DNA from 3 places in the Bacillus nitratireducens genome. Region 3 is predicted to be linked to each of the others. Evidence: riboswitches for the same ligand, from Rfam matches in the RefSeq annotation. Region 3 holds a riboswitch; each other region holds the start of a gene.

Region 1 (9,970 bases), on a different contig from region 3:
TTCAACAACTTAATAATACCTATCGCTCGATCAATGGACTGTACCATAACTCGCCTCAACTTTACTTGTAGTATGTTTAGCCTAATTACCTATCAATTTAACAAAAATTTAAACTGAAATCAATTAATTTATTTAATTTTCTAAAAATAGAGATATAACACTATCAAAAAAATGAAAACGCAAACAAAAAAATATTGACTTTTCTTTTTAATTATCTGAAAATTAGAACAAGATTTCACATCACGGAATACATTCCATAATACGGAAAAACATCAATTTTCATACTACCAATTATGAAAGTGAGGAAAACAATGACGCAAGTAAACAATACAAACAATGAATTAAAGCGCACGATGAAAGGTAGACATTTATTCATGATTGCACTCGGTGGTGTGATTGGAACGGGGTTATTTAACGGATCTGGCTTTATTATTAGTCAAGCTGGACCTGGTGGATCCGTACTTGCCTTTATGGCCGGTGGATTATTAATGTATCTTGTTATGTTATGTCTTGGTGAGCTTGCTGTAGCAATGCCTGTTTCAGGATCTTTCCAGGAATATGCTACCAAATTCATTAACCCTGCAACTGGGTTTACAATCGGCTGGTTGTATTGGCTAAGCTGGGCGAATACGACTGGTCTTGAATTTACCACTGCTGGTATTACAATGCAGCGCTGGTTTCCTGATATTCCTGTCTGGGTTTGGTGTTTAATATTTGGTGTTACAATATTTACTATTAACGCATTATCCGCTCGTAGTTATGCAGAAACAGAATTTTGGTTTTCAAGTATAAAAGTATCTGCCATTATCGCTTTCATTATTCTTGGCGGCGCCGCTATGTTCGGCTTTATTGATTTAAAAGGAAACGAACCCGCTCCGCTTCTTTCAAATTTCGTAAATCATGGTGGTTTATTCCCAAATGGACTTGCCGCTATCTTATTAACAATGGTTACAGTCAATTATTCCTTCCAAGGTACAGAACTTGTTGGAATCGCAGCAGGTGAAAGTGAAGATCCAGCAAAGACTTTACCTCGTTCTATTAGAAATATAATATGGCGCACGATGTTTTTCTTCGTTTTAGCAATCTTTGTTCTTGTGGCCTTAATTCCTTGGGAAGAGGCAGGATTAACTAAGAGTCCGTTTGTTGCTGTATTTGATAATATCGGTATTCCATATGCAGCTGATATTATGAACTTTGTTATTCTTACTGCTGTTCTTTCTGTCGCAAACTCAGGACTGTACGCTGCAACTCGAATGCTTTGGTCATTATCAAAAAATGATATGGCTCCAGCCTTTTTAAAGAAATTATCATCACGAGGGATACCTCTAAACGCTTTAATCTTAACGATAGCTATTTCTGCTTTTTCTCTTTTGACAAGCGTTGTAGCTGCTGAAACTGTTTACTTATGGCTCATTTCAATTTCTGGAGTCATTACAATTATTGTTTGGATGTCAATTTGTGTTTCTCAATTCTTTTTCCGTAAACATTATTTAGCCGACGGTGGAAAATTAGAAGACTTAAAATTTAAAACTCCACTTTATCCTCTTGTACCAATTCTTGGTTTTGGATTGTATGGCATTATATTAATAAGTCTTATCTTTATCCCAAGTCAAAGACTAGGAATCTATTGCACTGTACCATTTATCATCTTTTGCTACATCTACTATCACTTTAAGGTAAAGAAAAGAATTGCTACTAACACTCATACAGAGACTAAAATTAGCGAAACTTCGTAATACTGTACGATATTTAAAAGACCTCACATTGCTTTTACTTCATGTGCGGTCTTTTATCATTGCTTTATTCATTTTTCCAGGCCCCCTATTTCCCACTTACTATTACTCTTTTGTTTTGATATATTGAATACATAGTCACATTAAAAATTAAAAGACAGACAGGAGTTAAATACAATGATAAAAGGTTTCGGAGGAATATTTTGGAGAACTAAAAATCTTGATGTTATAAAAAAATGGTACAGTGAAGTGTTGAAGATTGAAATAGAAAATTGGAATGGGACTGTGATTAAACCCGAATTAGGAACAGAGACTATCTTTTCTTTCTTTACTGAGAATGACAGTTATTTTCCAACAGAACAACAAGTAATGCTGAATTTCCAAGTACATAATCTAAACGAGACTATTCAGCATCTTGAACATATTGGTGTACCTCTTGAAAAGAAAGAAGAGATTAGTGAATTTGGAAAGTTTATTTGGATTAAAGATCCTGAAGGTCGATTGATTGAACTTTGGGAGAAATAGTGGATTTTAATCCTTTGCTATTAAGCTAACAGATGCCTTAGTTCAATAAGGTAAATAAAAAAGTGCATCTCCGTTTATTAGACACAGTCTAACAATCGGAGATGCACTTTTTTATGGATTAACACTTCTTAGTGTTGTAAATCCGTAGTTCCCTGATTCTACCCCTTGTAGAGATTGATTATCAAAATGATTATATTCATTGAATAGTGCTTATTTACTCAAAAGCTAGAATTAGAACCGATAATGACAGTAGCGTCCATTTCCTTGTTTCTAGCCACTTTTGTGCTAAGCCCAGCAGCAGCAAAGATTTCACAGGCCTGAGGTGCCTGAACTTCGCTCGCCTCTATCAAAAGATGTCCATCCAAAGCTAACCAGAGTAAAGCTTCTTCTGCGACTCTTCGCAGAATGTTAAGACCATCCTCACCTCCGTCAAGCGTCACATTTGGTTCATGTAGGCGTGCCTCCCGGGGGAGAAACTTTATTATTTCGGTAGGAACATAAGGTACGTTCGCGACTAGGATATTTACATGGCCCTTAAGTGAGTCTGGTAGAGCTTTATACAAGTCACCTTCAAAAGCATGACCGCCAAAATTCGTTACATTACGGCTAGCGCATTGTACTGCGATAGGGTCAATGTCAACAGAATATAATTCAACTCGTCCCAAAGCTGATGCCAGTGCGGCACCCACAGCACCTGATCCACAACATAGATCAACAATGATATCGCTAGAACGTGACAGAGCCTCTGTTTGATGAACAAGGAACTCGGTACGTTTACGCGGTACAAAAACGCCTCGATCCACTTCTATTCGTAGACCACAAAACTCCGTGTATCCAACAACGTATTCCAGAGGTAAACCGTTGACTCGCATTTCTACCATTTTCATAAGGTCCTCTGGAGTTAGTGCCTCTGACATAAGTAACCGGGTCTCATCTTCTGCAAAAACACAACCGGCACTTCGAAGCTTGCTAACTATATATTTTTCCATTTTCATATCCAAAAAGAAATTTGTTTTATTCTCTATATTATCTCACCACTTTTGATAAAGTTTGTTTGTAATTCAAAATTCGTTAAAAATAGCTAATATCCTTCTTCAATAATCCGGCTCTTACATCAACTTTAATCTGATGGACATATTCATCTATGACCACCTCTTTCCCTTGTATATAGAGCATTCTTTTCAATTTCAGTTCACAATGAAATAACATTTCAACATAGACTATCAATCTACCTATTCATTACGAAAACCAACTATTAAATATCTGAATTTTCTATATATTGAAAGGTATTACTCAAACAACCTCGAATATTGTAATACAGTGAAACTTTAATCAGCGTGGGGCTTTGTTCATCCCCCACTGATTATTAGCCCGCAAATAGCGGGATAAACATACATAAGGAGGTTGATCTATTTTGTTTCGTTCATTTACAAATGGATGTGTTGCCCTTGTGCAGCGTTTCTTGCCAGAACCGTTTATTTTATCATGTTTATTAACTGTTTTCGTTATCTTCTTCGGCATGTTTGCCACGCACCAAACACCGGTAGAAATGATTACGCACTGGGGCAATGGAATTTGGGGACTTCTCGCCTTTTCTATGCAAATGGCACTTGTACTCGTGACAGGATCTGCTTTAGCAAATGCCCCACTTATTAAAAAAGGGTTAACGAAAGCAGCGAAACTACCGAAAACGAATGGCCAAGGTATTATCGCAATTTCAATTGTAAGTTTACTAGGAGCATACATAAACTGGGGATTTGGTATTGTTGTCTCTGTGTTATATGCAAAAGAAGTGGCAAGACAGTTAGAAGGATTAGATTATAGGTTAGCAATCGCTTCTTCTTACTCTGGATTTCTCATTTGGCATGCAGGCCTTTCTGCTTCTATCCCTCTTACGTTAGCAACAGGCGGCGAAACTTTAATCAAAACGACGGCTGGAAGTATTAAAGAAGCGATTCCAATAACAGAAACTTTATTCTCACCATACGCTCTCGTTCCAGTTATTATCTTTTTAATTACGATGCCTCTCATTAATAAAGCAATGCATCCGGATGAAAAACATACGATTACAGTGGATCCAAGTGTATTCCATGAAGAAGCTGCAGCTCAAGAAGTAGGACAAAAAACATTTGCTGAAAAAATGGAAAATAGTATGATTATTACACTTTGCATTGGATTATTAGGTCTTATTTATATTTTTAACTATTTTAGTACGAAAGGCTTTAACCTTACACTTGATATCGTTATTTTTATGTTATTGATTGCGGGTCTTATTTTCCACCGTACTCCGATTCAATATATTCGCGCTTTCTCTGACTCAACAAAGAGCGCTTCTGGTATTTTACTTCAGTTTCCGTTCTATGCTGGAATTATGGGCATGATGATTGGAGCAAATAGTGAAGGGCTTTCGCTTGGGGGAGCCATTTCTACTTTCTTTATTAGCATTTCAAATGAAACCACATTCCCGCTCTTTACATTTTTAAGTGCTGGAATTGTTAATATTTTCGTTCCATCTGGAGGCGGCCAATGGGCAGTGCAAGCACCAATTATGATTCCAGCTGGCGCTGAACTTGGTGTACCTGCTGCGAAAACAGCGATGGCAATTGCATGGGGCGATGCTTGGACAAATTTAATTCAACCTTTTTGGGCATTACCGGCATTAGCGATAGCTGGTTTAGGCGCTCGTGATATTATGGGATTTTGTGTTGTTAATTTACTTTATGCAGGATTTATCATTAGTCTGTGTTTCTTATTTATTTAAACGAAAAGCTAGTTTTATACTAGCTTTTTTATATAATAATTCATTTACCCCGCTATTCTTGGGCAGTAAACTCCCACCTATATATCCACCTGAAGCAAAGCAGTTAGGCGGGAGATCAACTGCCCGTAAATGCCCGATTGGTGAAGGCTAATAATCAGTGGGAGGGAACCCCCCACTAATTAAAGTTTCACTTTATTTCCCATGCAATTTATAATCGTCTTCCACTCTATCTCCGTAAGATTTAATGCCGCAAATGCAAAAAAATCTTCACATACTTTTTCAATCAGATGTGGATTTCCCCTCAAGAAATTCCACTGTAACGCTTTAGGAAGACAATACGTTTCATATTCTTTACTTCCCCGTACTACCTCATCAACTTCTCTTTCACAAATCCCTCTTATTAAGTAATCATTTCTTAATTGAATCTTCATTTGCCGAAACGTTTCACTACATTTTTTCAATTGAAGTAAACATGTAATATACGTCCGAAAAAGTTCATTATCATACTGACAACAATTTATAATACGATCAAGTTCATTCATAATGTACGAACCTTTTCTTCTATTTGTAATAACCACTTTTCCCGCTTCTCTAGTTTACTCGTTTTCACAGATTGAAAAACAGACCGTTTTATATCGCGAATGCCGCAAAAACGTAAAACACCTCGTTTCATCATAATCCAATCCGCTGATCGATATAATAGTGCCACGTACCATAACGGTGAGTCTAACGTATTAATAACCCATGCTTTCTTTCCTTTCAATAAACCTTTCGGCAGGGCTCCTTCATATTTATAAGCAAATCCAGCTACAAAAATACGATCGATAAATCCTTTTAAAATAGCAGGCATGCCCCACCACCATATCGGATATATGAAAAGAAGAGTATCCGCCGCTTTCACTAAATCTCTATATCGCTTCGTCTCTTCTTCATATAGTAAATCCCGTCTTTTTTTCTCTTCATTAAATACAAGCACTGGATCAAATTGTTCTTTATATAAATCAAGTAACGTAACAGAATGATTTGTTTCCCCAAGTCCTTTTTGCACATGCTCTAAAATCGCCGCATTAAAACTTGAAGGACTAGGGTGAGCGTATATAATTAGTACGTTCACTACAAAGCAACTCCCCTCTACAGTTAAATCTACCCTTTCTTTAACATCTTCTCTACGATTTGGACATTTTTCGAACTTTGTAACAAACGATTTAGTACTGTTAGTAACTCTTCTTTTTCTAAGCCTTTCAGTTGGTCTTTTACTGTACTCTCACCAGCACCTTGAATATCATACACAACTGCCGCCATATGCTTACAATAGTTTTCATACGGACACTCGCAGCTACTTTTTGTAAAATCAGTAAGGTCAATGATCACTTCATAGTTTCCCGCATTTCCAGTAACAAAAGCAACTACTTTCTTGTCTTGTATTTCAACATCTTCTACATGTCCAGCTTCATAATATTCATAACCTTTATCCATAATGTACTTTGGAATCCATTTCGTTATATCTTTTAATAAGTAAGCGTACATAACAACACTCCTTCCTTTAATTCCCTTTTGACTTCAAAAACCCTGCATGTTATTCTAATTACTGTCAAGTAGCGAGTCTACATGACAAAACGACTGACACCTATTCGGCGAAGGTGTCTCTTTTCATTTGCAGCCGATAATGAAGTGCCTCTTTCAGGCACATTCAATCTTTGACACTACACACTCAACACCATTCCCTTGTATCAGGCTGCTTTAGCAGTCTTTTACTCTACATACTTCGTTATTTCAAGAAAAAAAGAGAGCCTAGCTCCCTTTTCCCGCTTTATAAAATACCCCTTTTTCAGTAAAGCGATATTCATCATCAGCTAAAGTAATTTTCCCATCCAGTTTGAGTTCATCTAATAATCTCGATAAATAAAATTGATGTAACATTTTTTTCGTGAATTTTCCTTCATGATGCGAAACGATATGTTCTTGAATATCTAACAATGATATTGGCTTATCTTGCTCTATCATATATTCATAAACTGTACTACGCAGTTTTACGTATTTTTCGAGTGTCACAGTACTTCGCAACCCCTTTCTTCTTATTATATGTTTTCGTAATCGGTTTTTTTGCAACAAAAAAACCTCTCCGATAAGAAGAAGTTACGTATATCTTCGTCTTATCTCCCAGAACAAAAATGTTCTGCTGGAATTAGCACCTGCATCGCGGTTGCTGGGTTTCATCGGGCCAGTCCCTCCACCTCTCTGGATAAGAAAATATTCACTTTATAATAAACTATACGTAATTTCATTTTAATTGTCAAATAAATATAACAAATTATATTTTTCTCCTCAGCGTTCATACTACATGTATATGAGTAAAAAAGGAGGACTATGAAATGTATCAAAATGCCCGCGGATATGTACAAGATTCTTTTCAATCATTAAAAGAAGCAAAAAATTGTTTAGAAGAAGCACTACAAACAGTTGAAAAAGATTTTAATCGCGCACGTATTGAACAATCCCTTTACGCCGTAGAGCAAGCATTGCAAAGATGTGATTATACCGTTCACATTTTAGAACAAGATTGAAAACTTCCCATCAATAGATGGGAAGTTTTTTCAAATGGCATACTTCATTATTATTGCCGTTATGATTAAAAAATATACAGAATTAACAATTTCTAAAACCCCTACTTTTAATATAGAAATTTTTTTGCCATACAATATAATTGCTCGAATGACACTTGGTACGAATATAAGAGAACACCATGGATTGATAGCAAATACAATTGCCGTCAATACAATATGATACCCCCAAGATATGAGACGATACTTTGGATTATTTTTCTCACGAATCATTGTTTTCACATAAAACGTACTTCCTAAAAAATACAAAAATGAAATAAGCGCAATGAATACTGCTGTTTTATCGATTTGCTTCATTGAAAAATAATAACTGATTAAACCACCTATACAAAACACCATAATCGCACAAATATCATTTAGTAATGCTCGTTCATTTTTTTGACGAGCGTAATACATATTTACAATAAACAATGGAATCATTAATACTGCGAATAAAAGAATTCGCCATTCATATAATAAAGAAATCATCCCAAATACAAATGCAGTGATAGAATAAACAATTGCAGCGTGTAAAAACTCTTTTTTTCGTCTTTGCCTTATGTACATGAGAAATGGATACGTAGCGAGATAGATAAAGAACCAGGCTAAAAACAGCGGGATATGATAAATAGTAGGTTTCCCAAGTATGACACTTAATAGAAATGGTATAACAAGCATGGCCCATGCTCCATGCTGCTTCGGAATAACTAACTTCATTAACTATACACCTCCCTCTTGAAAAGAATTCTCACCTACTATTATACAAATAACATCATATGAAAACGAAGATATATTACATCTATTCTTTGACACTTTTACAATAAAAAAATGCTCCTTACAATATGTAAGAAGCATGAAAGAGGCAAACGAATATGTAAGTCGCGACCCTACCTTATATGAGTATGCTTTTCTATGTCACGTTATGCTCATCTAATATACCGTATTTCTTTTTAAATCTTGTGAGGATCGTAATCCATGACGTACTAAATAGCAGAAGGAAAATAACATTCGATATCGCATGACTTAGATCGAATGAAAAACTTGCGGCATAGTACGCAATGACAGTTTCCCACGTTGCCTCCTGTATAAAACCGAGAAGACCCCAAAAATTCATAATCCATCCAAATAGAAATCCAACGACGAATCCGTACAACAATCTTCCCCATAGTTTTTTCATCAAAAATGTATTTCGGAGTAATCCTGCTATAAAACCGATCATGCCCCAAGAGAACATTTGCCACGGCGTCCACGGACCTTGACCTAAAAAGATGTTAGACACGATAGCTGCCGTTGCCCCAATCATAAAACCAGTTTCGCTCCCAAACACAATTGCAGAAACGATAATAACAAAAGAAGTCGGTTGTACACTCGGTAATATCGAAAATGGCACCCGGCTAACCGCTGCAATTGCCGCTAACACAGCAACGATAACAATTTCACGTGAAACAAACGCCTTCCTTTCAAAACGGACGTAGAAAGGTAACATAATAACAGCTAATAAAAACAAACTACTTAACATGTAATATCCATCCATGATAAGTGTAGTAAAGAGTAATGTGCCTATTATTACTGTAAAAATACAAATTATAAATGCAACATATCGTTTGGACACGCTTCGTACACATCCTCCCACGTTAATGCAAACGGTAACTCTTTACGGATGAATCGATTAATAGATGTTGTATAAAAGAAGTTACCACTAAAGAACTCTTTCGGTGCATCATTCATAATAACTTTCCCATCAAATAACATCATGCATTGATCTACATATTTTGCTGCAAACTCAATATCGTGCGTTGCCATTACAATTGTTGTACCTTCTTTTTGCAACTGTTTAAACAGCTCTCCTACTCTTTCCTTTTTCCATGGATCTAGCCCCTTTGTCGGCTCATCGAGTAATAATAAAGTTGGCTTTGATAATAACGTTGTACATAATGCAAGTAGTTGTTGCTCCCCGCCGCTACAATCATGTGGATGGCGCTCTTTAAGCGAATGTAACCAGAACTTTTCCAACATTTCTTCTGCTATTACTTTTCCCTCTTCGCCATATAATTCACGCGCACGTTCATACACTTCTTCCCACACTGTATCAAATGTAAAATGATAATACGGATGCTGTGATACATACCCGATACTTTTAAATCGTTCTTTCGAATCAATTTTATGTATCACTTTTCCATTCCACTTTACCTTACCTCTTCTAGCTTTTTGCAATCCTGCTAAAATCGTTAACAGTGTAGACTTCCCAGTTCCGTTTTTCCCAACTAGAGCTGTCCATTTTCCTTTTTCGATGTTTACTGTTAAATCTCGTAAAATAAGTGGACTATTTTTCTCATATTGAAAAGATATAT
Region 2 (9,970 bases), on a different contig from region 3:
TATTCAGAAAAGGGGAATTTATGATGAAAGAAACACAGCAATGGACGTCGAAAATTGGCTTTGTACTCGCAGCAGCCGGAGCCGCAGTAGGTCTTGGTGCAATATGGAAGTTTCCATATGTTGCAGGTAATGGTGGGGGAGGCGCATTCTTCCTTGTATTTTTACTATTAACTTTATTTATAGGTATGCCTCTTCTAATAGCGGAATTTGTCATTGGACGTAGCACCCAAAAAGAGGCAGTTACAGCTTATAAAATATTAGTACCGAATAGCAAGTTATATCCTTGGATTGGTCGTATGGGGGTTGTTACTTGTTTTAGTGTACTATCTTTTTATAGTGTTGTAGGTGGATGGATTTTACTTTATTTATACTATAGTGTTACAGGTAGTTTCTGGAGTGGAGTAGTCGATTATGGGAAATTGTTTGGTGAAACAATTTCAAATCCAGTAAGTGCGATTGGGGCACAATTCATCTTTATGCTTTGTACTATTTTTGTTGTTAGTAAAGGTGTAGAAAAAGGCATAGAAAAAGCAAGTAAGTACATGATGCCGCTATTATTCATTTTATTTATTGCTATCATTATTCGTGCGTTAACACTTGATGGTGCTATGGCTGGGGTAGAGTTCTTCTTAAAACCAGATTTTTCAAAGCTTACAGCAGATACGATTTTATATGCGATGGGGCAATCTTTCTTCTCACTAACGGTAGGTGCCTCGGTAATGGTAACGTATAGTTCGTATTTAAAGAAAGAAGAGCATTTAGCTAAATCAGCAACATCTATTGTAAGTTTAACTGTATTTATTACAGTACTTGCAGGGTTAGCGATTTTCCCAGCGATTTTCGCATTAGGAGTTAAACCGACAGAAGGACCAGGACTACTGTTTATCGTTCTTCCTGCTGTCTTTGCAAAAATTCCATTTGGACAATTTTTCTTCATTATGTTTTTAGTTTTATTCTTCTTTGCGACTTTAACATCTGCGATTTCAATGCTTGAAATTGTAGTAGCATCTGTTGCGAAAGATAATGAGAAGAAGCGTCCATCAGCTTCGTTATTAATTGGTATTCTTATTTTTGCAGTTGGAATTCCATCAGCGTTATCGTTTGGAATTATGAGTGATGTGAAAATATTTGGTAAGACATTCTTTGATTTCGTCGATTTTTCGGTAAGTAATGTATTACTGCCACTCGGAGTACTAGCCATTTCGCTATTTGTACCAAATAAAATGAGTAAAGAGCTATTAATGAAAGAATTAGAAGTTACGGAAACGAAAGGGAAAACATTGTTTAATATTTGGTTCTTCTTGCTGCGTTATGTTATTCCGGTAACTGTAATTATCGTATTTTTAAATGCGATAGGCGTATTTAAAATGTTTGCATAATAAAAAGACGGAGAAATCTCCGTCTTTTTATTGTGTTGTAGGTGTATTTAATAAGCGATTATATGCTTTATAAGCTGTGACAACGGCGATAAAAGAACCGATTAAAAATAACGCTGAGCCGCCGAATGTAAATAGCCGACCAATGTATGTTTCTCTTGCTTCTTCTATTTCTTGTTGTAATTGTGTATTCATATTTATCACCTCGCAAAATATAGGCATTTAGTTGTAGTCTATGTGGAATGCCTATATTGTGTGAAGTGTAAACAAAAAATCTCGGTATGCACCGAGATTTTTTATAATCCGATATAAGGAGACGGATCAACTGCGTTTGTCTTACCAACATTCCATTCCCCGATATGAAGTTCGAAGTGTAAATGTTGTCCGTAGGATTGTCCGGTATTCCCCATAAATCCAAGTTGAGTGCCTTGTTTTACAGTTTGTCCATTTGATACAGAACGGCTACTCATATGAGCATATACTGTCGTATATGTTTTTCCGTTTATACGGTGAGATAAGTATACAACGTTTCCGTAACTAGATGATAATTCTGAACGGATAACGACGCCATCTGCAGCAGCTACGATAGGCACTGTTCCTGAAGCTGCGATATCGATTCCTTTATGGTTATCTAAAGAACGTGTACCAAATCCTGAAGTTTTCGATCCAGCGGCTGGTTTAATAAATCCACCTTTGTTCGTATCTTGCGGTGTTGGTGCGGATTGTGTGCTTTCTTTAGCAGAAGCGGCGAGCTGTTTTTTTGCTTCCTCAGCCTTACGTGCCTCTTCAGCTTTACGCGCTTCTTCTGCACGTTTTTCTTCTTCAATTGCTTTTTGAACAGCTTGACGCTGGTTTTCTAAAATGCCTTTTGATTCTTCTAACCCTTCAATCTCTGAATCTACTTTTGCTACTTTAGTATGTAGATCGTTAATAAAAGTTTGTTGCTGTTGTTGGTTACTTTGTAATTCTTGCTGTTTTTGTTCTAATTTTTGCTCAGATGCTTTCAGTTGTTGCTCTTTTTTCTCAACAGCCTCTTTTTCTGTCGTCACAGCATTTTGATCGCTTGTTTGCTTTTTCACAATATCTGTATCGTTATTTAAAATTAAACTTACAGAATACATATTATCAACAAGATCGGCAATATTTGCAGAACTTGTTATTACTTCTGTAATGATACTCGTACGAGGCTTTTCTTGCATAGATTGTAGTCTTTGTTTAATAACTTCCTGTCGTGTATCTATATTCGTTTGTAATTGCTCTATATGTTTCTTTTTTTCAGTAATAACTTGCTGTGTGTTGCTAATTTCTTTTTTTGTATCGTTCAATTCAGCTTCGTTTTTATTAATAGAAGTAGTTAATTCGTCGATTTTCTTTTGTAATTCTTGGATTTCTTTTTCTATTTGTTCTTTCTCAGCTGATTTATTTTGTAAGTCATTTTGTTTGCCTTCTAATTCGGATTGAATGTCAGTTAATTTATCTTGATTTGTTTCAGCGTACACAGGTGAAAGTAACGGGGAAGCAAAAATCGTTCCTGCTGCTAAAACACTAATCGCTGCAAATTTCTTTTTCATTGTTGTCTGGCTCCTTTCCCTATGAAAGTTATATATCATAAGAAGAAGAGTGTCTATCGTTGTAATCATAATGTAAAGAAAATTTTATAATTTTGCTAAGTTTTGTCGGAATTTAGTATCTTTTTGTAGCGTTTGTCATAAAGTTAAAATTCTTAAATGTATAGAAAAAGTATCAATTTCTATATTTTTTTTAAAAAATCATGGGAAATGATGGAGTTTTTCATAATGAAACAGTACTTTAAAAACCTATCAATCACTAGTGAGGAATCGATTTCATGTGAGGTTTTCTGACATGAGGTTTATTTTTGTCAAGAAAATTATTTGCGTGTGGGCAAACTTATTTTGTTGTCAGATTTTAAATTTTGATTTATGATTTTTAACAGGGACAAAATGTATTGAATTGTCGAATAATATGTAATACTCTTAATTTCATGTTTTATAGAGATAGAATGAGAGATAGAGTGACACATCGAAGAGGGGGTTACCACAAGTATGAAAAGAATAGGACTTGCATGGCAAATTTTAATAGGACTTACGCTTGGTATTGCAGTTGGAGCGATTTTCTTTGGCAATCAGGAAGTGGTGAAGTACTTACAACCAATTGGTGATATTTTCATCCGATTAATTAAGATGATTGTTGTACCGATTGTTGTAGCGAGTATTGTTGTTGGGGTTGCTGGTGTTGGCGATATTAAAAAGTTAGGTCGACTAGGCGGAAAAACAATTATTTACTTTGAAATTATTACAACACTTGCAATTGTTGTTGGTCTATTAATAGCAAACATTTTCCAACCTGGAAAAGGCGTTGATATGGATAAGTTAACAAAAACAGATATTTCTAAATATACACATACGACAGAGCAAGTACAAAGTCATTCGTTCGCGGATACGTTTGTAAATATTGTTCCGACGAACATTATGAAATCATTAGCTGATGGCGATATGCTTGCTATTATCTTCTTCTCAGTATTATTTGGTTTAGGTGTAGCAGCAGTTGGTGAGCGTGGCAAACCAGTTCTACAATTTTTCCAAGGTGTAGCAGATGCAATGTTTTATGTAACGAACCAAGTTATGAAGTTTGCACCATTTGGTGTATTCGCATTAATTGGTGTTACAGTTTCTACATTCGGATTAGCTTCATTAATTCCATTAGGGAAATTACTCATTGTAGTATATGGTGCAATGATATTCTTCGTTGTGGTCGTATTAGGACTTACAGCGAAAATCTTTGGAATAAACATTTTCCAATTCTTTAAGATTTTAAAAGACGAGCTGATCTTAGCGTATTCTACAGCAAGTTCAGAAACGGTTTTACCGAAAATTATGGAGAAAATGGAAAAGTTCGGTTGTCCGAAAGCAATTACATCTTTCGTTATTCCAACAGGTTATTCATTTAACTTAGATGGATCAACTTTATATCAAGCGATTGCGGCAATTTTCTTAGCGCAAATGTACGGTATTGAATTATCCATTACACAACAAATTACGTTATTACTTGTATTAATGGTTACATCAAAAGGTATCGCGGGTGTACCGGGCGTATCATTCGTTGTATTATTAGCAACACTGGGTACAGTAGGTATTCCAGCTGAAGGTTTAGCGTTTATTGCAGGTATTGACCGTATTCTTGATATGGCTCGTACAGCAGTTAACGTTGTAGGTAACTCTTTAGCGGCTGTAGTTATGTCTAAGTGGGAAGGTCAATATGACGCTGAAAAAGGACAAGCCTATTTAAAAGAGATATCTGAAAAGGGTCAAGCAGCTTAATTATAATATGAACAAGCTCTCACATAATATGTGGGGGCTTTTCTATATATAGAAGAGGAGCGGACGTAATGAAACGTAAATATGGTGACGGTTCTTCGTGGAAGCGACTAATAGAGAAGGATTATAGGGTTAAGCAAGTAGAGGATGGAATGTTAGGAATACTGGACATAAAAAAAGTGAGAGAACCTAGTCATAAAGAATATAATGGTAAAAAGCTTTGCATTGCAGGTGATGGGTATACATGGATGCAATATTTTATAAACGGCAAAAACTTTGCAATTACAGCTATGTTAGATGATCAGCAAAAATTAGTGCAATATTATATCGATGTGACGAAAGAATTTAAAATTGACGATCGTGGTTTGCCTTATTTTGATGATTTATACTTAGATGTAGTATTGTTACCGAGCGGTGAGATTTATGTATTGGATGAAGATGAGTTAGAGGATGCTTATAGTATAGGTGATGTTACTAAGGAAGAATATGAATTAGCATGGTGTATAACGAAATGGATTGTAGCAACGATAAAGAATGGAGAATTTTCTTGGATCTCAATATTAGATAAAGAAATTGAAAAGTTAAAATGATTGGCGTATTCATATTTTTGTATAATTACCAAAAAAATCTATACAAAAAATAATTGACTTTTGTTTTGTAAGCGAGTAAAGTTAGGGAAGAAATTATTATTAAAAAATAAATATGAAACCTTCTTATAAAGAGAGGCGGAGGGACTGGCCCTACGATGCCTCGGCAGCGGACTCGATTTTAGAGTGCTGTGCCAAATCCAGCAAGCATGTGCTTGAAAGATGAGAAGAGTGTTTCTTATAGATGTATAAGACCTCTTCTTATTGGAAGAGGTCTTTTGTTGTTCATTAGAAAAGGTTGAAAACTAGGGAGAGATGATACTTTGAAAGAAACGAGAGGAAATGGTTTAGCGTTATTACCACTTGGAATATTTTTGGCGCTATTTATTGGTTCTGGAATTATTACAGGTGATTTCTATAAATTGCCGATACTTGTAGCAATTTCAATTGCTGTAGGAATTGCTTTAGTGATGAATCGTAAAGAAAGCTTTAATGTGAAAGTAGAACGATTTGCTAAAGGTGCAGGAAATCCGGATATTATGATTATGGTATTAATTTTTGTACTGGCAGGGGCGTTTTCTGAAACAGCAAAAGGAATGGGCGGAGTGGATTCAACTGTTAATTTAGCGTTATCTATTTTGCCACCAGGATTTATCGTTGCTGGAATTTTTGTTATAGGGGCATTTATTTCATTAGCGATGGGAACTTCAATGGGAACAATTGCAGCACTAGCACCAATTGCTGTAGGGATTAGTGGGCAAACTGATATCTCAATTGCACTTGCGATGGCTACTGTTGTGGGCGGAGCGATGTTTGGTGATAATTTATCATTTATTTCAGATACAACAATCGCTGCTGTTCGTTCACAAGGAACAGAAATGAAAGATAAGTTTAAAACGAACTTTTTAATTGTATTACCAGCTGCTATTATTACAATTGTGCTATTAGTAATCATTACTTTAGGAAGTGATACACAAGTTAAAGCTCATAGTTTTGACTGGATAAAGATTTTACCGTATGCAGGAGTACTTATTACAGCACTACTTGGTTGGAATGTACTTATTGTGTTAACTGGTGGAACGGTACTATCTGGTGTTATCGGTCTTATAGATGGAAGTTATACGTTAGAGAGTTTCTTTAAAAGTGTAACGACTGGAATGGGCGGTATGATGGAGCTAGTACTACTTGCTATATTAATCGGTGGTATGGTTGAACTGATCCAATATAATGGTGGTATTCAATATTTAATGAATCTTTTAACACGTAACATTCGTTCAAAAAAAGGCGCAGAGTTCGGTATTGCTGGTTTAGTGAGTATGACGAATATGTGTACAGCAAATAATACGATTTCAATTATCTTTACAGGTCCGCTTGCGAAAAACATTGCAGATCAATATGAAATTGATCCACGTAAATCAGCGAGTGTATTAGATCTTTTCTCATGTTGTGTGCAAGGGTTAATCCCATATGGTGCTCAAATGTTAACTGCGGCAGGATTTGCTGCGTTATCTCCGATTGAATTGTTACCATATGCATTTTATCCGATCTTAGTTGGAGTATGTGGGATCATTTCTATATTAATTGGTTTCCCGAGATTTTCTAAAGTGGCGGAAAAAAAAGAGTATCATAAAACAGCATAATTAAATATGAATTTTATTCGTAGCAAAAGAAGCCGTACAGAGAATATTCTCTGTACGGCTTTTTTTGTAAGGTAAAAGAGGGAATTATCCTATCTTACCTTATGTTTTACAAAAGGCTGAATTTAACTCAGTCTTAAGTCTGAGTTAAAAACGGTTCTTAAGCTCGTTATGGAAAAAAGAAAAAATAGTTAAGATAAGAGTATCAAATCGAAGGGAGGCAAGCACAAGATGAAACAATTTCTAGCGTTTATCGCAGCCGGTATTTTGGCTTTAATTGCTCTTGGTAGTCTTGCTGGTATTGTAGGATTCGCCATTGGAGCAGGAGTTGTGTACTGGAGCTATAAATCATTTGTGCGAGCTAAATCATTCTTTGGAAAGTTAGCTTGGGGTATTGTTGGTTTAATCGGTTTGTCCATTGCACTTTCTCATTCCCCAGCATTAATCGGTATCGCAGCATTAGTAGTTTTATACTACGGTTACCGTGAGTGGAAAAAAGAAAAAAATGTAGTTGTTGATTCTGCTCCAGAAAGTTCTAAACCATATAGCAACTTTGAAGATGAGTGGAACAAGTTAATGAAAAACTAATATAGAATAAATCAAATTAAATCAAATTATAAAGTAGAAGAGAGGAAGATTATAATGAAACAATCTTTATTCGGACGTGTGCGCGATGCAATTTTAGCTGATTTTCATAATGTGTTAGATGAGAAAGAAAGAAAAAATCCAATTGCTATGTTAAACCAATATTTACGCGACAGTGAGCGTGAAATAACAAAAATTGAGAAGTTAATTCAGCGTCATAAAACATTAAAATCTAACTTTGCTCGTGAGCTTGAGCAAGCACGTTATTTTGTTAATAAAAGATCAAAGCAAGCTATCATCGCACAAGAAGCAGGCGAATTACAACTACATGAACGTGCATTAGAAGAAGTAGCGTATTATGAAGGGCAAGTAACTCGCTTAGAAGAAATGTATGCTGGCGTTGTAGAGCAAATTGATGAGTTAGAGCGTCGTCTTTCAGAAATGAAAAATAAATTAAAAGAAATGAACGCAAAGCGTATGGAATTAATGGCACGTGAAAATATGGCGCATGCAAATCGCCGTATGAATACTGCCATCCATAAAATGGATGAAAATAATCCGTTCTTACGATTCGAAGAAATTGAAGATCACATTCGTGACATAGAGCTTCGTATAAATGAAGAGCATGAGCGTGATACATTTGATATGAAAATCGCAAAACTAGAGCGTGAAATGAAAGAGAAAAATGAAGTATCATTAACGAAAGAGTTAACAAAATAATTGTAGTATATAATAAAACAGGCTTATGATATAGTGATAGAAGAAAAGGTGTTGGAAAGCAATGCCTTTTCTTCTATGTATACGTGACAAAGAGGGAGGGGAGCTGAAATGAAGAAGCACTTTTCAAAAACGCAATTAATGGGGATGCTCCTCATCATATTTGGATTCGGTCTTTTTCTTGATATGATACTTGGACATTTTGAACCAGGTGGTCTAATATTTGCATTTATTATGATTATGTTTGGAAGGCATTACCGAAAGAAAAATCGATATGTAAGAGGGAATGTATTTTTATTTGTCGGTGGTATTGTATTCTTATTCTTCTTATTTTCATCAGCAGCATTCGTACTTGTTGTATTTGCTTGTTTAGCTTTAATTGGTTATCAACTTATTCAACAAGGGCACCAGCAAAAAGCAATGAAAGTTGAAATTAAAGAAAAGGGATATATAGATGAAGAAAAACAAATATATCGTACAGAACCGTATATAAAAAATATGTTCGTAGGTAATGTACGAATGATGGATCATATTTATGAACTTGAGGATATTAACGTCCAATATGGTGCTTGTGATGTCGAGATTGATTTAACAACTGCGATGATTCCAGAGGGAGAAACGGTAATTGTTATTCGGGGAGTCGTTGGTAATATTCGTTTATATGTGCCATATGATATCGAACTGTCTTTAAATCATTCTGTTATTGTTGGGCGAGTGCTCTTGCCGGGACACGAAGAAACAGGATTTAACCGTAATGTTACGTTTAGAACAGAACAGTATAAAGAAGCTCCTCGCCGTATAAAAATTATTTCTTCGCTTGTCGTAGGCGATACGGAAGTGAGGAAAGTATAATGAAAAAACAAAGGAATATTTCGTGGATGTATATTCGTTATTCTATGTTGTCCTCTGTGAGTATCTCACTTATTTGTACAATTGTATATGTATGGAAAAGCGAACAACAAGTTTATGATTTACTATGGAAAGAATCCATTGCTTCTGTTCCAATTGGCTTGTTTATTATGAGTACCAGTCTTCTTATCGGAGGAATTGTAGGGTATGCAATCGGTTATTATATAGAGCAGCGTATACAAGGATTAAATACTTTTCTATTTGAAGTAGAGCGAGGGAATTTTCCGAGTGATGTTTCGTTTACTGCGGATGATGAATTTCATGAAGTGGAACGAAAAGTAATCGGCCTTGCTCGTCGATTAGAGGAGCAAGCTGGGCTATTTCAAAAAGTAACGAATGAACGAGCTCATTGGAATGAAGAGATGAGACAAGAAGCGATTTCCCAAGAAAGGCATCGATTGGCGAGGGAGCTGCATGATTCTGTAAGTCAGCAGCTTTTTGCAATGTCGATGATGATGTCAGCTATTAATGAACAAGTAGCTGAAATTCCAGACACGACGAAAAAACAGTTGCAGCTTGTTGAGAATATGGTTGTAAATGCACAATCAGAAATGAGAGCATTGCTCCTTCATTTACGCCCAGTGCAGTTAGAAGGTAAGAAACTAACAGAGGGTATAGAAGAATTATTAACAGAACTGTCTAGAAAGCAACATATGAAAATTGAATGGTTAATTGAACCAATTCAATTAAAAAAAGGTGTAGAAGATCATTTATTCCGTATTGTACAAGAGGCGTTGTCTAATACTTTACGGCATGCGAAGGCAAAGAAAACCGAAGTACGCCTACGTAAAATTGATCAATATGCGATTTTGAAAATTATTGAT
Region 3 (9,970 bases):
TAATAGTTCAATTGTTACTTTGTCAGTACCAAGTTCTTGCTTTGCTTTTTTCCAGTTTTCTTTCGCTGTTTTCACATCATCTTTGACTAGATTTCCGTTTTCTTTACGGAAGTCATTACCGTCTGGACTTTTTGCGAATTTCGCAGGAACCATTCCTTCTGCTGGGATTGCACCGTTATTTAAAATTGTTTCTACGTACGCTTTTTTATTCATTGCACCGTTAATAGCAAGGCGTGCATGTTGATTTTTTAATACTGTATTTTTCTGATTTAGTCGTAAGAATTGAATGCCGACTTCAGCGCGTTCCTTGAAGTTTGGATCACCTTTATATTTATCAACAAACTCCGCAGTTAAAGCAACACGGTCAATTTGTCCTGAATCATATAAGTTAACTTCTGTAGACTTATCTTTAACGACATTGAAGTTGATTTCTTCTAATTTTACAGTTTTAGCATCCCAATAGTTAGGATTCTTCTTCAATTGGAAGCTTTGTTCGTGTTTCCAGTTATCTAATGTGAAAGCACCATTGTAAATTAAATGATTTGTTTCTAAACCGTATTTATCGCCTTGAGATTTTAAATAGTCTTCATTAATTGGTAAGAATGTTGAGAATGTCGTTAAGCTTAAGAAGTAGGGAACAGGACGATCTAGTTGTACTTCTAAAGTTTTGTCATCAAGAGCTTTGATGCCTAATTGATCAACTGGTAATTGTTTTTGGTTTATTTGTTTTGCATTCTGTATATCGAAGAATAAGAATGCATATTCAGCTGCTGTTTCAGGGTTTACGGCACGTTGCCAAGCGAAGACAAAGTCTTTTGCTGTTACAGGAGTACCGTTTGACCATTTTGAATCACGCAGGTGGAATGTATATTTTGTTTTATCGGGACTTACGTCAACCGACTCAGCAACACCAGGAATCGGTTTATTATCTTCTCCCATTGCATATAAACCTTCGAAAACATTTCGCATTACGTTCATGGATTCCCCATCCGTTGCTTTTGCAACATCCATTGTTGGAATTTCTGAAGCAAATGATAAGTTAATCGCTTGTTTATCAGGTGCTTTATCGTTCGCTTTTGCTCCGCCTGCATTATCTTTATTTCCCCCGCAAGCAGTTAGTAGTAGACTTGCCCCTAAAACAGATGCAACAACAGGTACAACTTTTTTCTTCATTGTTCTTTCCTCCCTAAATGTGTTGTTCGTAACGTCATAATGTCCATGTCTTGAAGTGTAGCTATAGAAGAAGAGAAAACCTATTCTAAATATGTGTATATAGGTAATCAGGTGTTCTATATGTATATACATGTTGAACTATAATCTGGCGTTATATGTTTCAACTTTGTAGACATTATATTTTGATGGTTAAATATTTTGTTTCTTTGATTATTTAGAATATTAACACTGGAAAGAACTATATGTCAATAATAAAAATAGATTGTTAATTTCTTAGAATAATATATTAAAAAAGCAGATTTCCTCGTATTGGGGAACCTGCTTTTAATATGTTTTGCTAAAAAAACAATTGGTACGGGCTAATAATCAGTGGGGATGAAGAAAAAACCACTGATTAAAGTTTCACTTTATTTTTCAATTTTTGCCCACTTGAAGTTTAATTGGCCTGCAAAGTCTACTTGTACAATTCCTTTCACATAAGAACGTTCTAAATAAGATTCGCCTTTTTGGTAAAGAGGAGCGATAACAGAGTCTTTAAATAATATTTTCTCGGATGCTAGTAATGCGTCCCAGCGAGCTTTTTCATCACCAGCTAAAGTTGTTTTCACTTTTGCTATTGTTTCATCGAATTCCTTATTAGAGTAATGGTCTAAGTTGTAAGGGTTATTCGTTGTAAATAACTCAAGGAATGTAATTGGATCCGCAAAGTCAGGGCTCCAACCGTCAATTCCAATCTCGTAGTCACCTTTTAATAAAAGTGAAACTTGTTGTTTACGTGGTTGCGGTTTTATATTTACTGTTAAGCCATCTAAATTCTTTTCTAGTTGTCCTTTTAGGAACTCACCAGTTTTCTTCTCAAGGTCACCATCACTTGTTAATAATTCTAATGTTATCTTTTCAGAACCAAGTTCTTTTTTTGCTTTTTTCCATAATTCTTGTGCAGATGTTGTATCAACTTTTGTTAAATCGCCGTTTGCAGTACGGAAGTCTTTTCCATCAGGCCCTTTTGCAAAGTTTTTCGGCACGAGACTCAAGGTTGGTGTAGAGCCGTCATTTAATAACGTATTTACAAAGGATTTTCGATCAATTGTTTGAGCAATTGCTTGGCGTGCAGAAACGTTTTGAAGTACTTTGTTTTGTTGATTCATACGTAAAAACTGTACCCCTACGTTTGGACGTTCTTTAAAGTTAGCATCCTTTTTATATTTATCAACGAAGTCAGATGTTAGTTTGATACGATCTAATTGTTTTGACTCGAATAAATTTACTTCTGTAGATTTTTCTTTTACGACGTTAAAATTGATTTCTTCCAGTTTGACAGTATCTTTATCCCAATAGGTAGGGTTTTTCTTGAATTTAAAGCTTTGTTCGTGCTTCCAATCGCTTAGTGTAAAAGCTCCGTTGTACAAGATTGTATTATCTTCTAAAGCGTACTTATCACCTTGTGCTTTAAAGAATTCCTCGTTAATTGGTAGAAATGTTGGGAACGCTGTTAAGCTAATAAAGTACGGAACAGGACGTTCTAATTCTACCTCAAACGTATGGGCATCAATTGCTTTTACACCAAGTTGATCGGCTGGAAGTTCTTTGTTGTTAATTTTTGTTGCATTTTTAATATCAAAGAATAGAAATGCGTATTCAGAGGCTGTCGCTGGATCGACAGCTCTTTGCCAAGCAAAGACAAAGTCTTTCGCTGTAACAGGAGTGCCGTTTGACCATTTTGAATCTCGCAGGTGGAATGTGTATTTCGTTTTATCGCCACTTACTTCATGAGATTTTGCAACACCAGGGACAGGTTTGTTACCTTCACCAAGATTATACAAACCTTCAAATACGTTTCTCATTACTTGACCAGAATCAGTATCTGTAGCACGAGCTGTATCCATTGTTCGTATTTCAGTAGGTGAAGATAAGTTTAAAACCTGCTTACTAGGCGCCTCGTCTTTTGCATTTGCTCCGCTTGCTTCGTTTTTATAACTACCGCAACCAGTTAATAAAATACTTACTCCTACAACTGATGCAATACCGGGTACAAACTTCTTTTTCATTTGATTTTCCTCCTAAATAATTAAGTTTGGATGATGATGAGGGAAATGAAAAATAAAAAATCCCTCTTTTCGTATTGAGAAAGAGGGATTTTTACGTACAAGTTATGCACCCGTATATAAACGAAGTCCCTCATTCTATCTTTCAAGCACAAAGCTTGCAGGAAGTGGCACAGTATTCAAAATGAACCTGTTGCCGAGGTTTCAAAGGGCCAGTCCCTCCACCTCTCTTGATACAATGAGTAAACGAATAAATTTTATTAATTTTTGTGTTTCTTTGATAATTCAAAATCTTACACCTTAGATAATGAAGTGTCAATCAAATGGAATATAGTTTAAATTTTCAGTTTTATTAAAAATAAAGAAACCACTGCATATGGCAGTGGTTTCCTTATTAGAAGTTAAAGTTATCCGGATCTGGACCAACGCGGTGATTTTCATTTAAAGCTTGAATTGCTTTCATATCATCCGAGCTTAATTCAAAATCAAAGATGTTCGCATTTTCAATGATGCGGTGTTCTTTAATTGATTTAGGAATCGTTACAACTTCATTTTGTAGATCCCAGCGTAGAATCACTTGTGCAGTCGATTTATTATATTTTGTAGCAATTTCTTGTAATGTTGGGTGATCTAGTAGTTGTCCTTGCATTAATGGTGACCAAGCTTCAAGCTGAATACCATGCTCTTTACAGAAAGTGTGCAATTCTTCTTGTGCTAAACGTGGATGGTATTCCACTTGGTTAACCATAGGCTTAATTTCAGCAATTTCAAATACGTCTTGCAAATGGTGAATATGGAAATTACTCACACCAATAGCGCGTACACGACCATCTTTATAAAGTTGCTCTAAAGCTTTCCATGATTCAGTGTATTTTCCTTTTACAGGCCAATGTACTAAATATAAATCTAAATATTCTAGACCTAATTTTTCTAATGTAGTTTCAAATGCTTGTAATGTTGATTCGTAACCTTGATCACTATTCCATACTTTTGATGTGATAAATAATTCTTCACGTGGAATACCTGATTCACGGATTGCTTGTCCAACGCCTTCTTCATTTTTATATATGGCAGCTGTATCGATACTACGGTATCCATTTTTAATAGCTGCTTTTACAGAATCAATTACTTCTGATCCGTCTTCTACTTTAAAAACACCTAAACCGAACCAAGGCATTTTTACGCCGTTATGTAATGTTGTGTAGTCGTTTAAACTTGTTAAAGTCATATTAATTCCCCCTAGCTTTTTTGTTTGTTGCTTCTACTGCCTTTTGAATTGCCTCTGAAAAATTATATTCATATAAAGCTTTGAGACCTTCAGCTGTGGAACCGCCTGGTGTTGTTACTTGTTCGCGGAGGTTAGCTGGATCTTGTGTTTGTTCAAGCATAGAAGCAGAGCCAGAAATCATTTGAATGACAAGGTGTTTGGCAGTTGCTTCATCGACTCCATAACTTTTTGTTGCTTCAATTAAGCTTTCAGCAAAGTAATAAAGGAAGGCTGGTGCACTTCCAGTAACTGCAGTAAGCTGATGAACTTCTTCCTCGGTGCAAAGTTGCGAAGTACCAATGCCTCTTAAAAGCAGTTGCAGGGTTTCTTGATGCATCTCGTTTACTGATCGTCCCATTGTATATAAGGAGATAGACTTTCCAATTTCAGCAGCTGTATTTGGCATGATCCAAGCAACAGGTGTTCCCCTGGGAAGTCTTTCTTCTAAATAAGATGGGCCAATGCCAGCAGCTACCGTTACGACAAGTTGATTCGATAGTAACGGAGATAACTCTGCTAATAATTCTTCATGTGCAGAGGGCGGCATTGCTAAAACAATCGTATCAACAGATGTAACATGCTGCTTCCAATCTGTTGCAGTAGACACATTATATCGCCCTTGTAATTGTTCTAGCTTTTCTACGTTGCTTCGGTTAGAAACAATAATTTCTTCGATGTATTCTTTGCTTGTTTTAAGTAATCCGGAAAATATAGCTTCTGCCATACGACCAGCGCCAATAAATAGAATTCGATGTTTAGTTAGCATATCCTTTATTCCTTTCCAGTGGAGATATGTTATAAAAAACGATACCATTTTTAAGAGAAATTTGTAAAAAGAAAAGACTTACCGTAGATGGAATGGATAATGAGAAGGAGGAAATTCATGGTAAAGGGAAGAGCTATTCCTTATACTGGTGATAGGGAATTTATTATACATCTGGGGAGAGATGATCATGGTCAGAAGTCCACTTTTTTTACTCATTTCTAGTATTATTTGCGTATTGGTTGGATTTTATATTCAATCGAGTTATATTGAAATTTTTGCATCGGTTATGGGGATTATTAATGTTTGGTTATTAGCGAGGGAAAGGGTATCTAACTTTTTGTTTGGCATGATTACGGTTGCGGTATTTCTGTATATTTTCATCACGCAAGGTTTATATGCAATGGCAGTATTGGCAGCCTTTCAATTTATATTTAATGTATATGGTTGGTATTATTGGATTGCACGTAGTGGGGAGGAAGAGGTAAAAGCAACAGTTCGTTTAGGTGTAAAAGGGTGGACTATTTATATAATCTTTATGTTAGTTGCTTGGATTGGTTGGGGCTATTATCAAATCCGTTATTTAGAATCAACTAGTCCATATTTAGACGCTTTAAATGCTGTACTAGGATTAGTAGCTCAATTTATGCTAAGTCGAAAAATTTTAGAAAACTGGTATTTATGGATTTTGTATAACGTGGTTAGCATTGTGATTTATATTTCCACAGGTTTATACGTCATGCTAATATTAGCTGTTATTAATCTCTTTATATGTGTAGCTGGTTTGCTAGAGTGGAAGAACAACTATAAAAAACAAGTGCATGTAAATAATTATATTTAGAAAACAATTGGAAGAGAAAAACCCCTGAAGCACATATACTTCAGGGGTTTATTAATAGAATATAAGCTTATGCTTTCGTCATACCAAGCAATACAGCGCCACCGATAATTAAAACACTACCTAGTGCAATAAAGATCAATTGACGTTTTGTTTTCTTTTCACCTAAGAATACAATCGCACCGAATGTTGAGATAACGATTCCAGTTTGAGATAATGGGAAGCTTGTTGCTACTCCGACACGTGGTAATGAAAGAAGTAAGAATAAGTTTCCAGTTCCCCATAGTAAACCAGATAAAGCATTACGCATTGCATATTTGTTAAATGGTTTATGTTTAGATGTCAGTACAACCGCACCAACAAACATACCAACTGCTTGTGGTAAAATAGCAGACCAACCATCGATATTATACCAACGAATAATAATTACATATACAAGGTAGCCGAAAGTAGAAACAATTAAAGTAAGAAGTCCTTTTTTCAATTGTCCTGGTGGCTGTGCATTTTCTTTGTCGTCTAGTGATGTGAATACAACACCAACTACGATTAATAGGATTGCAATCGTTCCCAGAACAATCGTTGTTGTTGTAGTCCACTCACGGAAAGCGATAACCCCAAAGATAGAAGTTGCAACAAGTTGCATACCAGTAGAAATCGTTACAGTAGTTGAAACACCTAATTTTTCAACTGTTTTTAATTGGTTTACTTGTCCTAAAGCCCAGAATAAACCTGAAATAAAACCAACAATTAAGACTGTCATTGTTAAAACTGGTTGAGTAAATACATACATAACTGTTGCGAAGAATAGAGCACCGATTGTCATACCTACCGTTTGGCTATATGCACCACCGCCCATTTTTACGCTTACTAATAAGATGTTTCCCCATGCGATTGCAGGAAGAAGCGCTAATAAAATGTCCATTACAAGACTCCCTTCGGTTTTCTATACCAATATAATTACATATCGTTCTAACGATCGGTAATGCCCCACTAATAGAGTAGAAGATTACCGATCGCTAAAACAGGATGAAGAACTTACGATATAAATGCGTTTTCATTTCTTCATTTTTTGAAACACCTCCATATAATAACAGGAAATTGCCTATTTTAGAAAGTGAATTCAAATAAAATGTATATTTTAATAAGGGGTAAAATTCAGTTATTTCCCGACGGTATATTTTATTTCCTGAGAAATAAAGAAGCAGCTTCGAAAAAAGCTGCTTTAAGAGTTAGTAATTCTTTTATTAATAAGCTGAATACATAGCAGAAATAGGAGTGACATACTAATAGTAATAACTACAAGTGTCCAGGCGAGTTGCATATTACTTGCATCAATCGCCATATAAATTGCAGTTGGGATAGTCTGTGTTTTACCAGGAATGTTCCCAGCAAACATGAGTGTAGCACCAAACTCACCGAGCGCACGAACAAAGCTCAAAATCATTCCGCTTAGTAAGGCAGGAAATGCAAGTGGGAGTGTAACGTGCAGGAAAACTTGATATTCACTCGCACCAAGGTCACGAGCACTTTCTTCAATTTGTACATTTGCAATAGAAAATCCTGTTTTTGCTGATTGGTACATGAGTGGAAATGCAACGACTGTAGAAGCAATGATAGCAGCAGTGGATGTAAACATAATAGACTGCTGAAATAATGATTCTATCCACATTCCAATGGGACTATTATTTCCAAAAATGATAATGAGAAAAAAGCCGATTACAGTTGGCGGAAGTACCATTGGTAATAAGAAAATAGTTTCTAGTATTACTTTATATCTCCATGAGGAGCGTGCTAGCGCTCGCCCGATAATCGTCCCTAAAATTGTAACGATAATGGTGGCGCATGCAGCTACTCGTAAAGATAGAAAGATTGGTGACAAAATAGCATCAAAGCTCATGGCAATTATGATAGGACTGTAAATCCATATTTTTTAAAGATAGATTGTGCATCTTTTGACTGCAAATACTCATAAAATGAAGTCGCCTCTTTCTTGTGCTTAGATTCTTTTATAACACCTAAAGGATAGTGAATTGGCTCATGAGAGGTAGCTGCTGCTGTCTCACCAATCTTTATTTTGTCTGAAATAAGAGCATCCGTTTTGTATACGATACCAGCATCGACATTGCCTGTTTCTACATATGTTAACACTTGGCGAACGTCTTTTGTAAATACGACTTTATTTTGAATGTCATTCCAAATATTTTCATGTGTGAGAGAAGCCTTTGCGTATTTTCCCGCAGGTACGGATTCAGGTGTACCAAGTGCAATTTTCTTGATTTTTTCATCTTTTAAATCTTGGAATTTTGTAAGAGAACTATCTTTTGGGACAACTAGAACGAGTTCATTCCCAAGAAGATTTTTCCCTTCTTTTTCATCAATGAATCCTTTTTTAACAAGAGTTTGAAATTTATCTTCTGCTGCTGAGAAGAATAAATCAGCAGGCGCACCTTGTTCAATTTGTTGTTGAAGTGCACCAGAAGCACCGAAGTTAAAAGAAAGTTTAATATTAGGTTCTTTTTCTTTATATTTTGTTTCAATTTCTTTTAGTGCATCTTGTAAGCTTGCAGCAGCGGATATAGTAAGTTCTACTGTTTTTCCTTCTTTAGCAGTTGATTTCTCTTTCTTTTCTCCGCTTGTACATGCAGCACTAAATATAAGAAGAAAAGAAAGTATAAGTGCCCCAATGGATCGTAATGTAAATTTGTTCATAAAAAAGTCCCCTTTCATTTTGACACATTTAATTATAACTAAATATAACTAATTATAACTAGTTATAATTGAATATAATTTGAACATATAGCTATTTTGAAAAAATAGGAGAAATATTCTTTTCTTTGTTACAATGAAAGAAGAAAGTGAGGAATCGTCTATGGATCATCATTCCTACACAACGGAAGAAGTAGCAAAGCGATTAAAAGTATCAAAACTAACTGTATACGACTTAATTAAAAAAGGAGAACTGCCTTCTTATAGAGTTGGTAGACAGATGCGCATTGATGCAGCGGATTTAGAACAATATATAAAGCAAATGAAAACTGGTAAGGTGCAAGTTGTTCCTGTAAAGAACGATGGTAATAGTACCTCGAATACATGTATTATTAGCGGGCAAGAACTAACGTTAGATATGTTGGCAAAACATATAGAAAATCGTATGCCAAATTCTAATATATTAAGAGCGTATCAAGGTAGTTTAACGAGTTTAGTGAAGCTGTACCAAGGAGAAGGAAGTGTCGTTAGCCTGCATTTGTTCGATGGGGAAACGGGTACGTATAATGTTCCTTACGTAAAACGTATTTTAGTTGGACAACCATGTATTATGATTAATTTATTATCAAGAAATGTAGGGTTTTATGTGCAAAAAGGGAATCCAAAAAATATAAAAACATGGGCTGATTTATCTCAGTCATCTATACGATTTATAAATCGAGAAAAGGGTTCCGGTATTAGGGTATTAGTGGATGAGCAATTGCGAATTCGAAAAATAAATAAAGAAGATATTAGCGGTTATGAATGGGAAGAATCGAATCACCTTGGTGTTGCTTCGCAAGTTGCGAATGGAAAAGCTGATGTTGGAGTAGGGTCAGAAAAGTTTTCGCAAATTGTAAATGTAGACTTTATTCCAATAATGAAAGAACAGTATGATTTAGTAATTTTGAAGAATAAAGAAAATGAAGAGCTTATTGAGTTTATGAAAGACATTCTGCAATCGGAAGAATTTCATAATGAATTAAAAGCAATTGGCGGATACGATATGACGAAAACAGGTCAAATTATATATGAAACAAACTAAAAAGCTGCTTGTCTATAAGACGAGCAGCTTTTTCTATATATAAAGGGGTTTGGGGAAGCAAAGTGTTAAACGAGACTTTGAGCAAGTGTGTAAA

Evidence for each region. A riboswitch is a leader RNA that binds a small molecule or an ion and turns the genes downstream of it on or off. The one in region 3 is predicted to bind S-adenosylmethionine.
Region 1: another riboswitch for S-adenosylmethionine. It lies ahead of Q3V31_RS10715 (hypothetical protein); the one in region 3 lies ahead of Q3V31_RS27780 (peptide ABC transporter substrate-binding protein).
Region 2: another riboswitch for S-adenosylmethionine. It lies ahead of Q3V31_RS04100 (Na+/H+ antiporter NhaC family protein); the one in region 3 lies ahead of Q3V31_RS27780 (peptide ABC transporter substrate-binding protein).

What each region holds. Positions count from the first base shown of each region.
Region 1 covers NZ_JAUMJO010000002.1:862,580-872,549, reverse strand. Annotated here, with positions in the region: gene Q3V31_RS10755 (IclR family transcriptional regulator) at 1-47, opposite strand, end outside; gene Q3V31_RS10750 (amino acid permease) at 312-1,736, shown strand; gene Q3V31_RS10745 (VOC family protein) at 1,911-2,258, shown strand; gene Q3V31_RS10740 (putative protein N(5)-glutamine methyltransferase) at 2,477-3,247, opposite strand; gene Q3V31_RS10735 (short-chain fatty acid transporter) at 3,673-5,019, shown strand; gene Q3V31_RS10730 (group-specific protein) at 5,199-5,561, opposite strand; gene Q3V31_RS10725 (NAD(P)H-dependent oxidoreductase) at 5,558-6,133, opposite strand; gene Q3V31_RS10720 (SWIM zinc finger family protein) at 6,163-6,546, opposite strand; gene Q3V31_RS10715 (hypothetical protein) at 6,811-7,131, opposite strand; SAM riboswitch class I at 7,170-7,268, opposite strand; gene Q3V31_RS10710 (hypothetical protein) at 7,392-7,583, shown strand; gene Q3V31_RS10705 (YwiC-like family protein) at 7,614-8,336, opposite strand; gene Q3V31_RS10700 (ECF transporter S component) at 8,530-9,231, opposite strand; gene Q3V31_RS10695 (ABC transporter ATP-binding protein) at 9,204-9,970, opposite strand, start outside.
Region 2 covers NZ_JAUMJO010000001.1:776,158-786,127, reverse strand. Annotated here, with positions in the region: gene Q3V31_RS04125 (sodium-dependent transporter) at 24-1,379, shown strand; gene Q3V31_RS04120 (hypothetical protein) at 1,407-1,571, opposite strand; gene Q3V31_RS04115 (murein hydrolase activator EnvC family protein) at 1,673-2,947, opposite strand; gene gltP (glutamate/aspartate:proton symporter GltP) at 3,440-4,714, shown strand; gene Q3V31_RS04105 (ribonuclease FAU-1 family protein) at 4,783-5,301, shown strand; SAM riboswitch class I at 5,422-5,527, shown strand; gene Q3V31_RS04100 (Na+/H+ antiporter NhaC family protein) at 5,622-6,938, shown strand; gene Q3V31_RS04095 (lmo0954 family membrane protein) at 7,167-7,523, shown strand; gene Q3V31_RS04090 (PspA/IM30 family protein) at 7,578-8,240, shown strand; gene liaF (cell wall-active antibiotics response protein LiaF) at 8,349-9,089, shown strand; gene Q3V31_RS04080 (sensor histidine kinase) at 9,089-9,970, shown strand, end outside.
Region 3 covers NZ_JAUMJO010000012.1:33,350-43,319, forward strand. Annotated here, with positions in the region: gene Q3V31_RS27775 (peptide ABC transporter substrate-binding protein) at 1-1,173, opposite strand, end outside; gene Q3V31_RS27780 (peptide ABC transporter substrate-binding protein) at 1,581-3,221, opposite strand; SAM riboswitch class I at 3,354-3,458, opposite strand; gene Q3V31_RS27785 (aldo/keto reductase) at 3,613-4,446, opposite strand; gene proC (pyrroline-5-carboxylate reductase) at 4,448-5,251, opposite strand; gene pnuC (nicotinamide riboside transporter PnuC) at 5,439-6,089, shown strand; gene Q3V31_RS27800 (GRP family sugar transporter) at 6,157-7,008, opposite strand; gene modB (molybdate ABC transporter permease subunit) at 7,309-7,983, opposite strand; gene modA (molybdate ABC transporter substrate-binding protein) at 7,989-8,795, opposite strand; gene Q3V31_RS27815 (helix-turn-helix transcriptional regulator) at 8,929-9,876, shown strand; gene Q3V31_RS27820 (DUF3948 family protein) at 9,942-9,970, opposite strand, start outside.